Linked DNA regions of Candidatus Thiodictyon syntrophicum. The protein of the gene in region 1 interacts with the protein of each later gene in a pairwise test. Links are inferred from orthologs where the notes say so. Each region holds a gene or a part of one and is shown on either strand. Other genes may lie near its edges.

What was found. The genes of interacting proteins can lie anywhere in the genome.
Region 2: the proteins of THSYN_RS11730 (region 1) and recJ interact in binary tests that used the Escherichia coli proteins (3 or more experiments, as listed by UniProt). The link is inferred for Candidatus Thiodictyon syntrophicum from one-to-one orthologs.

What each region holds. Positions count from the first base shown.
Region 1 is NZ_CP020370.1:2,793,804-2,799,439, reverse strand. The notes cover bases 1,592-4,779. They hold THSYN_RS11730 (type IA DNA topoisomerase), read right to left. Parts: upstream 4,459-4,779; coding sequence 1,792-4,458; downstream 1,592-1,791. Other genes in these bases: THSYN_RS11725 (PilZ domain-containing protein), read left to right, coding at 4,695-4,779; THSYN_RS11735 (TIR domain-containing protein), read right to left, coding at 1,592-1,653. Outside these bases: THSYN_RS11740 (tetratricopeptide repeat protein), read right to left, coding at 1-955; more of THSYN_RS11735, read right to left, coding at 973-1,591; more of THSYN_RS11725, read left to right, coding at 4,780-5,087; THSYN_RS11720 (hypothetical protein), read right to left, coding at 5,246-5,380.
Region 2 is NZ_CP020370.1:2,108,352-2,113,747, reverse strand. What follows is about bases 1,411-4,358. They hold recJ (single-stranded-DNA-specific exonuclease RecJ), read right to left. Parts: upstream 3,770-4,358; coding sequence 2,051-3,769; downstream 1,411-2,050. Other genes in these bases: THSYN_RS09035 (sensor histidine kinase), read left to right, coding at 4,149-4,358; THSYN_RS33585 (hypothetical protein), read left to right, coding at 1,896-2,054; yjgA (ribosome biogenesis factor YjgA), read right to left, coding at 1,419-1,868. In the rest of the region: 4-hydroxythreonine-4-phosphate dehydrogenase PdxA, read left to right, coding at 1-356; THSYN_RS09050 (DUF4124 domain-containing protein), read right to left, coding at 571-1,116; more of THSYN_RS09035, read left to right, coding at 4,359-5,396. UniProt on the Escherichia coli protein: Single-stranded-DNA-specific exonuclease.

The DNA.
Region 1 (5,636 bases):
ATTGGGCCAGGTTGTTGAGATGGATGGCTACCCTGGGATGGTCCGGCCCATGGACCCGCTCGTCGATGGCGAGCGACCGACGCTTCAGCGGCTCGGCCTCGGCGTAACGGGCCTGGGCGTACAGCAGCTTCCCCAACTCGTTCAACAAGCACGACTCCACCCCGCCCGCCCCGTCGCGGTCCTCCGCGAGCAAGGCACCCAGATGCGGCGCCAGCGGCACCCAGACCGGCCAGTCGCGTACATCCATCGGGTCGCCGACCGCGACCGTATCGGCCAGCGCCAAGGCCGCGGCGCGGGCGGCGGCGGCGCGCTCCGGGGTCTGGGCGGCGCGGATCATGAGCGCCAGTACCCGGTGCAGCCGTCCCGGGCTATCGAAGTCGGCCGGTGCCGCTTGCAGCAGGGACAGCTCGGCGAGTCGGGCCAGGGACTCCTCCAGGTCCAGCGGCGCGTCCGGCGACTGGGCAGCGAGCAGGCCGCTCAGTGACTGCGCGCGCCGGGCGATCCGTCCCGCCGACCCCGCGTCCTCCCCGGTCTCGCAGAACAGGGACCGCGGCAAGGGTTCGGACCCCAGCCAGGCGATGGTATCGAGCAGTGCGCGCGCGGTCTCGGGCAGGATCTCGGCGCTGGTCTGCCAGGTAGTCGCGAGCGGTCGCGGGTAGTCCATGAGCCAGGCGTCGTGCCAGCCCTGTACCCGCCGGTCGTTGCGGCGCCAGCGCGCCAGATAGTCGGCGAGTGTGCTGTGCTCGCACCCGACGAAGGCACCGGCCTGCTCCAGCGCCAGTGCGTAACCGTCCAGCTCCTGTGCGAGCGCGCCCGCCTGCACCGTGTCGTCCGGGCGCGTCTGGCGCCCGCGCTGGGTGCGCTCCAGCAGAAAGTCGCGGGCGGACTGCGGGTCCAATCGGTCGAGCGGCAGGGTGCGCACCGACCCCGGCCAGTTGGCGAGCCGGCCGGTCATCAGCAGATGCCCGCCGGTCAGGGTGGCGAGCCGTCGGTCCGCGGCGGCGGCGGCCGCTTCGGTGTCCAGGAGCGGATCTGCGCAAGCTCCGGGGCGCGGCCCTTGAACAGGGTGCCGAGCGAGGGATAGGGGAGGTTTTGGGGTCGGGCCGCGGGCGGGGCGGGCGCGCTGCCGGTGCGCGCCGGGAGACTGATCCGCTGGCCCAAGGGTGCGGGGACGATCGCCGCCTGACCGGTCAGCAGCCGGTAGAGCCCTTCATAGCCCGGGTCATCGAGGTCGAAACCGCGCAGACGGACATGGGTCCAGCCGCGCACCAGGGTCGGGATCGCGCTGTCCGGCTCGTCGTGCAGCAGCACCGGGACGATGCGCCGGTTGCCCTTGCCGTCGTAGAGCTCGTCGTCGAGCAGCGCGCCCTCCCAGAAGACGCCCTTGCCGGTATGCGGATCGACCCGGCCGTCCAGGCGGTCGCAATAGATGGCCGAGCAGGTCATCAGGACCCAGCGCGCCCGGTCGGCAGCCAACTGCTCCCGGCACCAGCGCGGCCAGTCGATCAGCTCGTGACCGTGGAAGCGGTCCAGTTCGACCGCGATACCGTGCCCGCGCAGCGCCTGGGCGAGCGCCAGCACCGCGGCCGAGTGCCGGTCCGAGTGCTGGGCATAGCTGACGAAGACGCGGATCTGTGTGTCATCGGGGCGCATCGGGCGGGTCCTGGTCAACCGGCGTGGCGGCAGTGTAATCCATGGTCCGTTGGCGCGATACGGGTCGCACTGGGGCCGGAGGATTGCGTAGGAGCGGCCCCCAGGCCGCGACGGGTTGCCGCAGGGGCCGGGCCGACACTACGCTGCATGCTTGCCTTCATTTGCTGGCAATCCGTGTTCTTCGGCCGCCGGTTCCCGCCGCGCTCGCACCTTGAATCCGCTGTCCAATTCCAAACGAACATCGAACCGGCTACCCTGCTCGTCAGTGAACCCCTTGATCAACCGCGTGCGCCCATCCCGGATCAAGCCCGCGATCTGAAGATCCGTCAGCACCTTGCCGCCGACCTCCCGCAGCACCGCGAAGTCGCAGCCGTCACGATAGCGATTGCAGCCGAAACCGCGATGTCCCTGGATGATCCGCCCTTGGCCACACTTGGGACAGGTCAGCCCCGCGGGTCCGCGCGCGGCCGGGGCCGGGGCCGGCGCCGCCGGGGCGGATTCGGGGTGGACCGCGGGGGCCGGGGGCAAGGGGGCGGGATCGCTCCCCGGGCGCGGCGGCGCCGCCGGGTCCGGCGTCGGGCCGAAGTCGAACGCCACCCGCCCGTCGGCGCCCAGCTTCAGCGCGGCCTTGAAGGGCTTGCCGGCCTTGGACTGGAAGCCTTCGAGGGGACCGATCCGGCCCTTGGCCAGCAGTTCCCGTACCTGGGCCTTGGTCAATTTGACCCCCGCCACCGTCTTCCAGACGGCGAAGGCGCAGCCCTCGCGATAGCGGCTGCACCCGAAGGCGCGGGCGGTCTCCATCAGCTCGCCCTGGCCGCACCCGGGACAGGTGCCGAGCCCGGCGGGACGCGGTATGGCACCCTTGCGGGCGCCGCGGGCGGCGCCCGGCCGGGTCCCCTGGGCGGCCCGCGCCTGCTCGACCTGCTCCGCGGAGAAGGCCGGCCCCTGCCAGACCTGCGGGATCAGGTCGCGCACCAGGTCGACGATCGCCTGGTTGAACTCGGCTACCGGGCGGGCGCCCTCCTCCACCTCGCGCAGTTGCTGCTCCCAGGCGGCGGTCAGTTCGGGGCTTTTCAGCGGTGCGGCCACCCGCTCGATCAGCACCCGCCCCTTCTGCGTCGCCCGCAACTGCTTGCGTTGACGCTCCACGTAGCCGGTGCGGATCAGCTTTTCGATGGTCTCGGCGCGGGTCGCCGGGGTGCCGAGACCGCTCGCCTGCATGGCCCGCGCCAGGTCCCGGTCCTCGATGCTGCGCCCGGCGTTCTTCATGGCGCCGAGCAGGGTCGCGTCCGTGAAGGGGCGCGGCGGGCTGGTCTCGCGCTCGCGCACCTCCAGGCGCTCGACATGGACGTCCTGGCCGACCTTGAGCGGCGGCAGGACCTGCTCCTCGGCGGCCTCCGGCGGATCGGCCGCGGCGGCCGGTTCGCCCCCCGGCCCCGCCGCCGCCCGGGGCGCCGCGCCGGCCGCCTTGGCGCGCGCGGCAGTACCGCCACCCTCGGCGATGGTCCACCCCGGGTCCATCACCCGCGCCCCCCGGGCGACGAAATCCGCACCGCCGATGGCGAGCAGCACGCGGGTCTCCTCCACCACCTGATCGGGCAGGAAGACACAGACGAAGCGGGTCTGCACCAGGTCATAGACCAGCCGCAGCGGCCCGCTCAGGCCCGCGGGGACCGACCGCCCGGTCGGCAGTATGGCGTGGTGGTCGGTGAGCTTGGTCTGGTCCACATAGGCGCGGCCCAGGCGGTGCCCGGCCGCGAGCCGGGCCAGGGCAACCGGGGCCTGGGGGTGGTCCAGGCCCTTGAGGATGCCGGGGAGTTGCTCCACAAGGTCCTCGCCGATGTGACGGCTCTCGGTGCGGGGATAGCTGATCAGCTTGTGGGTCTCGTAGAGCGCCTGCGCCAGTTCCAGGACCGCGGCGGCGGTCAGCCCGAAGCGGCGATTGGCGTCGCGCTGCAGGGTGGTCAGGTCGTAGAGCGGCGGCGGGCGGTTGTGCTGAATCTGGATGTCCAACTCCCGCACCGTGCCCGTCCGGTGGGGTTCGATGGCCGCCGCGATGTCACGATGCAGAAGCTCCGCCGCCTCCTTGGTACCGATCCGCGTCTCCCCCTCCAGGCTGTAGCGGGCGAGAAAGCCCTCCGCCAGGTGGGCGATGAGTTCATAGAAGAGGGTCTTGGTGAAACCGGCGATCGCCGCATCCCGGGCACAGATCATCGCCAGCGTCGGGGTCTGGACGCGGCCGATGGTGCACAGGACCCGGTTGTGGACCGTGTAGGCGCGGGTCAGGTTCATGCCGATCAGCCAGTCGGCCTGGGCGCGGGCGCGCGCCGCGCGGGCCAGGTCGTCGAAGGCACTGCCGGGCTTGAGCGCCCGGAAGGCGGCCCGCAGCGCCTCGTCGGTGAGGCTCGACACCCAGAGCCGGTCGAAGGGCTTGCGGCAACGCGCCTGCTCATAGATGAGCCGGAAGATGTGCTCCCCCTCGCGCCCGGCGTCCGTGGCGCAGACCAGGCGCGCGTGGGCCGGGTCATTGATGAGGCCCTTGACGACCTGAAACTGGTCGGCGGTCTTGGGGTCGAGCGTGAGCCGCCAGTGCTCGGGCAGCATGGGCAGTTGGGCGGCGCTCCAGCGCCCTTTCCACGGCGGGCCATAGTCGTCTGGCTCCGCCAGGTGGACCAGGTGCCCGAGCGCCCAGGTGACGCACCAGCCGTTGCCCTCCAGGTACCCCTGGCCCTTGCGGTTGGCCCCCAGGACCCGGGCGATGTCCCGGGCCACACTCGGCTTCTCGGCGATGACGACGGTCGCCATGCGTCACGCTAGCCCGACCGGCCAACCCCGCTCGAACACCGCCGCCACGACGAGATAGACCCACACCACACCGTACCCCCTGGAGCCATGCCATTACCCATGCCGCATTAATCCTCTCACAAAGACACAAAGACACGGAGAAAATCGAATTCGGTTTGCCCGCCGGCCGCGGATCGCGGATCATCGGGGCCTCACGCCGCCGCCCCAGACGACCCAGGCCCGCCGCTTAAGTAACCATGCGCAGATACATCCGGCACCCCACCGATTGCCCCGTCGATGTGCAACTGAGCGAGGTGGTCCCGCCCGGGCGCGAATACCTGCGCAACATCAGCCGCGGCGGCCTGTGCTTCCGCTCCCTGATGGCGCTCGACATCGGCGCGACCATCCATATCACGATCCCGGTGGCGCAGCCGGTGTTCGAGACCGCCGGCGTCGTCGCCTGGTGCGAGCCGACCCCGGACGGCTTCGAGGTCGGGGTGCGCTTCGCCGGGCAGGACCCGCGCAAACACCGCATCGTGGAGCAGGTGTGCCAGATCGAGAACTTCAAGCGCGAGATCTGGATGCAGGACGGCCGGCGCCTCAACGGCGAAGAGGCGGCCCTGGAGTGGCTGCGGCGGCAGCAGGTCTGAGTGCCGCGTCCCGTTGCGACGTCCTTTGACCCCAGAAAAAAGCAGTTTAGCCGCAAATGAACGCAAATTAACGCAAATAATCAGAGACTTGGCGTTTACTGCTTGTTTACTGTCCGGGTGACCCCCGCGATGGTACTAACCAGATGATTTATTTGCGCTTATTTGCGGCCAAATACTCTTCTTGGACTAACAGACGCCGCGCCGGCCCCCACCTCTCCAAGGATCGCTCTTATCGCATTCGTGTCGGAGGCGCGCGCGCACTGGAGCAGGCGCTCGGCCGCCACCTGGAGCAGCGCGTCGCCGGCGGCGTGGCCCAGGCTGTCGTTGATCGGTCGGACATCGTTCGGTCACTCGATCAAATGGCAACCAAGGGGGATAACAGGATACTCTAACGTATTAACGCCAAGGACACCCGAGCGCCCGGGGTCAGGCGCGGCCGAACGCGGCCGGACCCCGCCGCGGTCCGCCCCCGGGGGCAACGCTTTTTTTTTGCCCAATCACAACCCAGGGCTTCACGCCGGGGCCGCTTGCGCGTTACCGTGCCCTACT
Region 2 (5,396 bases), 690 kb from region 1 along the record:
GCGATGAAGAGGTTCGGGAGGTGGCGCCGGCCGTCGCCGAGGCGCGGGCCCGGGGGTGGCGCGTCGCCGGCCCCATCGGCCCCGATTCGGTCTTCCATCAGGCCAAGACCGGGCGCTACGCGGCCGTCCTGGCGCTCTACCACGACCAGGGCCATATCGCCACCAAGACCCTGGACTTCGAGCGCACCATCTCACTGACCCTGGGGCTGCCCTTTCTGCGCCTGAGCGTCGACCACGGCACCGCCTTCGACATCGCCTGGCAGGGGACGGCGAGCCCGGTGGGCATGATCGAATCGCTGCTGGTGGCGGCGCGCTATGCGCCCGCCTATCGACAGACGCAACAGATGATACCTTGAGGCGCGACTGCCGATTCCAGTCGGGCCGGTGAGCAAAGGCCAAGAAACCCTAGGAAGAGCTGTTTAGCCGCAAATGAACGCAAATTGACGCAAATAATTACAACCTTGGCCTTGGCTGCCCGTTGACCGTCCGGGTGACGCCCGGGACGATGCCAACTATCCGATTTATTTGCGCTTATTTGCGTTCATTTGCGGCCGGATACTCTTTCTTCAGCTAAGGCGCCGGCCCGGACCGCGGGGGCTCGCGCCCCAGCGCCTCGCGCTGGGCCTTGAGCGTGCCCAGCCGCGCCCGCTGGGCCAGGAGGTTGTCGGTGTAGCCCTCGTAGGTCGAGGCGATCTGTTGATTCAACGACGCCTCCCAGGCGGCGGTGTCGGTCCCTTCGGTGCCCTGGGCCAATTGGTTGCGCAGGGCGGCGATGCGGGCATCACGCTCCGTCTCCTGGTTCGTGATCTGCTGCTCCAGGCTCAGGATCTCGCTATCGAGCACGTAGCCCTGCGCCACCGTCCCCGCCTGATACTCCCGCGCCGCGGCGGACTGGGCGGCGGCCCGCGCCTGGGCGGCATCCGGGCGGGAATAATCCACTTCCAGGGTCTGCTCGCGCCCGGCGCAGGGCTCATCGGAGAAGGTCACCTGCCCGCCCTGATGGCATTCATAGACCTGCACCGCGGCCTCCTCGGCCGCCGCGTCGAGACTCCAGGCTGCCGCCAGGCCGACCAGGCCGACCGCGAACAGCCTCAGGATTGAGATCGGGAAATGCATACTGACCTCCTTAACAAAGACTCACAGTCACCGAAAACGCTGCCGCCATCTTAGCTGCGCAATTGCGTTGATCTGCATGCCGACCCCAACGGGGTCGAACATACCAGCCCAGGGCAACGCCCTGGGAAAGTTTAATCGGCCTAGCCCTGAAAGGGCGTGACATAGTGGCGCAGACCTTTATGTCACGCCCTTTCAGGGCTAGGCTCACTCATACCTCATACCCAGGGCGTTGCCCTGGGCTGGTATGTGACGCCCCTTCGGGGCTTCAGCGGGGCGCAGGAAAATCCGTCCCTCAGTTGTACTCACTCGTTTTCATCTTCGGTTTCATCGTCCCGATCCGGCTGCGCCTCCACCACCCCCCGCAGAAACCGGAACAGCTTGCGCGGCGCCTCCAGGCGCCCGCGCTCGGTGTCACGCTTGGCGGCGCGTACCAGGGTGCGCAATTGCTGGCGGTCGGCGTCCGGATACTCGTCCAGGAACTCGCTCAAGGCGGCGTCGCCCTCGCCGATCAGGCGCTCGCGCCAGCGCTCCAACCGGTGGTGGCGGGCGGCGTCCGCGCGCTCGCGCTCCTGCGCCTGGTCCATCAGGGCGTGAACGGCGTGCATGTCCTCGCGCTCCAGCAGGTTGGCGATGCGCTTGTAGTGTCGGCCGCGGGCGCGAATGTCCTTGATGCGGGCCGTCTCCTCGATTGCCGCCCAGGTCACGGCGCTGAGCCGCAGCCGTTCCAGTTCGACCCGCGGCATGGCGGTCAGGCGCTCGGCCAGGGCCTGGAGCGCCTGGTGCTCGCGCTTGAAGTGGCTCTTGCTGGGGCCGGCGGGCGCTTCCTCCTCGTCTTGCAGGTGCGCGTCGGCGCCCTGGGGCGGACCGGGGTCGGTCGCGTCGCGGTCATCGCCGTCGTCCGTCTCCCAGGGGTCCGGGCGGTCCGGGTCATCGTCTAGGTGGTCGATTGCAGGTGCTCCAGGATCAGTTGGGGGGCGCGTTCCCCCCTATATTCATTGACATCCAACCGGTAGGCAAGGCGCACGCAGCCGCGCGCCTGCTCCAGCCGCTCACCGAGTCCGAAACCGATGGCGTCGAGAAAGGGGCCGCGCTCGGGCTTGAGCCGCAGCTTCAGGTGCCGCTCACCCACCAGGCGCGCCTGGACCACCTCGAACTCGCCGTCGAACAGGGGTTCGGGGAACCCCTTGCCCCAGGGTCCGCCCAGACGCAGGACCTCGGCGGTCTCCAGGTTCATGAGCCGCGCGGGCAGTTCACCGTCGGAGCGGATCTGGCGTACCACCGGGGCCTCGCCGAGCTGCTCGCGCACCGCCTCCCGGAAGGCGGCGCGGAAATCGGCCAGGGCCGCGGTGCGCAGGGTCAGCCCCGCCGCCATGGCGTGGCCGCCGAAGCGTTCGATGAGCCCGGGCCGCCGCCGATCCACCAAATCGATGGCGTCGCGGATGTTCAGGCCGTCCACCGAGCGGGCAGAGCCGCGCAGGACCCCCTCCCCGGCGTCCGCGAAGGCGATGCAGGGCCGATGATAGCGCTCCCGGATGCGGGCGGCGACGATCCCGGACACCCCCTGGTGCCAGCCCTTGCCATAGAGACAAAAGGCCGGCGGCAGGTCGTCACCGCGCAGTTGAATGCGCTCCACCAGGGTCTCGGCCTGCTCACGCATCGTGCCCTCGATCTCGCGGCGCTGCCGGTTGAGCCCGTCGAGCTGACCGGCCAGGTCCAGGGCACGGGCGGGCTCGTCGCACAGCAGGCACTCCACCCCGAGGGTCATCTCGGTGAGCCGCCCGGCGGCGTTGAGCCGGGGGCCGACGAAGAACCCGAGATCAGTCGCCGTGGCCCGCGCCGGGTCCCGCCCCGCCACCTGGAGCAGGGCGCGGATACCGGGCCGACAGCGGCCGGCACGGATACGCCGCAGCCCTTGCTCGACCAGGATGCGGTTGTTGCGATCGAGCGTCACCACGTCCGCCACCGTGCCCAGGGCCACCAGGTCCAGATACTCGGCCAGATTCGGCTCCGGTCGCGCGGCGCTGAACCAGCCCGCTGCCCGCAGTTGGGCGCGCAGGGCGACCAGCACATAAAAGACCACCCCGACCCCTGCCAGGTGCTTGCTCGGGAAACCGCAGCCGGGCTGGTTGGGGTTAACGATGGCCGCCGCCGCCGGCAGCACCGCCCCGGCCTGGTGGTGATCGGTGATCAGCACCGGGATGCCGAGTTGATTGGCGCGCTCCACCCCGGCGACACCGGCGATGCCGTTGTCCACGGTGATCAGGAGCTTAGGCGCGAGCGCCGCCGCCGCGTCCACCACCGGCGGGCTCAGACCGTAACCGTAGGCAAAGCGACTCGGTACCAGATAGGACACCGCGGGGGCGCCCAGGGCGCGCAACCCGAGCACGGCGAGCGCACTGCCGGTCGCCCCGTCCGCGTCATAGTCGCCGACCACCAGGATCGAGCCACCCGCGCCCAGGTTGGCGGCGAGCAGCGCCACCGCCGCCTCCAGTCCCGCCAGGGATTGATAGGGCGCAAGCCCGGCGAGCCCCAACTCCGACTCGGACTCCGCCTGGCCGCGGCAGGCATAAAGTTGGCGCAGCAGGTCCGCGGGGTTGGCGGGTGGAGCCGCAGTGGGATTGGTCGGGACGCGGTGGATCTGGGTTGGGGTCACTGGTTGGCTGAAGCTGTCGCGCAGGGGGTTGAGGGACTGGGTGACGGGAACCGGGGGCGAACCCGCGCACCGAACGATTGACCGCCGGGGGTAGCCTTGGCGGACCGGCGGTCGCCGGGCCTGACGCCGGGCGCACGAGTGGCGGCATCGTAACCGGATTTGCGGGGCGGCAGGAACTCGGGGCCCGAGTGGAAGCGGTGCGGACGACGCACCCGCGCTATCCTTGCGCCGGAATCGACGCGCGCGCCAGGGTTCCGGCCTCGCCCCGTCGGCCGACTGACCGAACCGGGGTGCCAGTGTCGCCGGCAGCCGCGCCCCGTCGCCGTTGCGCCCTTCATTCGGGACAGGTCCTGCGTGCGGTCCACCCCCGGGGAAAGTCATGCTGAAATTGGTCAAGCAACTCCATCAACTCTATCGTCGGCTCGTGCAATCCATCGTGGAGTCAGCAGAAGATGCCGAACCCAAGCTGCTGCTGTTCGGACTGTTCGGCGTTTTCGGCTTCCCCTTTTTTTATTTCGTTTGGAATTATCTGTTTCCTCAACCGTATGAAAACCTGGCCATCCGGATCGGCGGCATGTGCGTTGCCGCTCCCGCACTGATCATCAAGTATTGGCCACCGGCGGCGCGGCGTTACGTCCCCGGCTACTGGTGGTTCTCCATTTTGCTCTGTTCGCCGTTCTTTTTCACCTTCATGCTTCTGCACAATCAGGCCAACACGGTGTGGTCAGGTTCGTTGTTGGCGGGAATCGTGATGGTGTTCTTGATCTCCGACGTGCTCAATGCCATTTTAATGCTCTCCCTTGGCATCGGCGCCGCGTTCCTGGCATACTCCCTTACCAGTATCCAGCCCGTGCCCTGGCCCCAACTCGCTGAGCAATTTCCAGTCTACCTGTTCGCGGTCGTAACCACCAGCCTCTTCAATCGCGAACTCGCGCGGGAGAAGCGCGCAAAGATCGCTGCCGCCATCGCCCTCGGCAGCCATATCGCCCATGAACTGCGAACCCCATTGATGACGATCGAGGCTGCATCGCACATCGTCGGCGGCAAACTTCCGCGGCTGCTCGCGCTCGACGAGGCACAGGCAAGCGCCGACGACCATACACCGATTGGGGGCGCGGAGCGCGAACTATTGGCCGAGGCGCCGACGATGATCGGCCGGGAAGTCGAGCACGCCTTCATGATCATCGACCTGGCGCTTGCCAACGCCGGACTGCGCCCTTTTGGTGCCGATGAATCCCGGGCGGTGGACGCCATGACCCTGACCACTGAAGCCCTTGATCGGTATCCCTTCCGAGACCAGGCCCAACGGCAGTGGCTGCGGATTTCGCGGACGACGAGCGTGCCCATCCAGGTCATCCCGTTACTCTTCCACCATCTGGTTTTCAATCTATTGAAAAACAGCATCTATGCAATCCAGGCCGCCGGTCGTACCGACAGCGGCGAAATCAGGATCTGGGCCGTCCCTGGCCACCAGGTTCATTGTCTGCACTTTCGCGATAATGGGCAGGGGATCGCGCGCGACCTGCAGACTGCAATTTTCACAGCCTTTTTCTCCACCAAGACCAACGGCACCGGGCTCGGCCTGCACTTTTGTCAATCGGTGATGCGTCGTTTCGGCGGGGATATC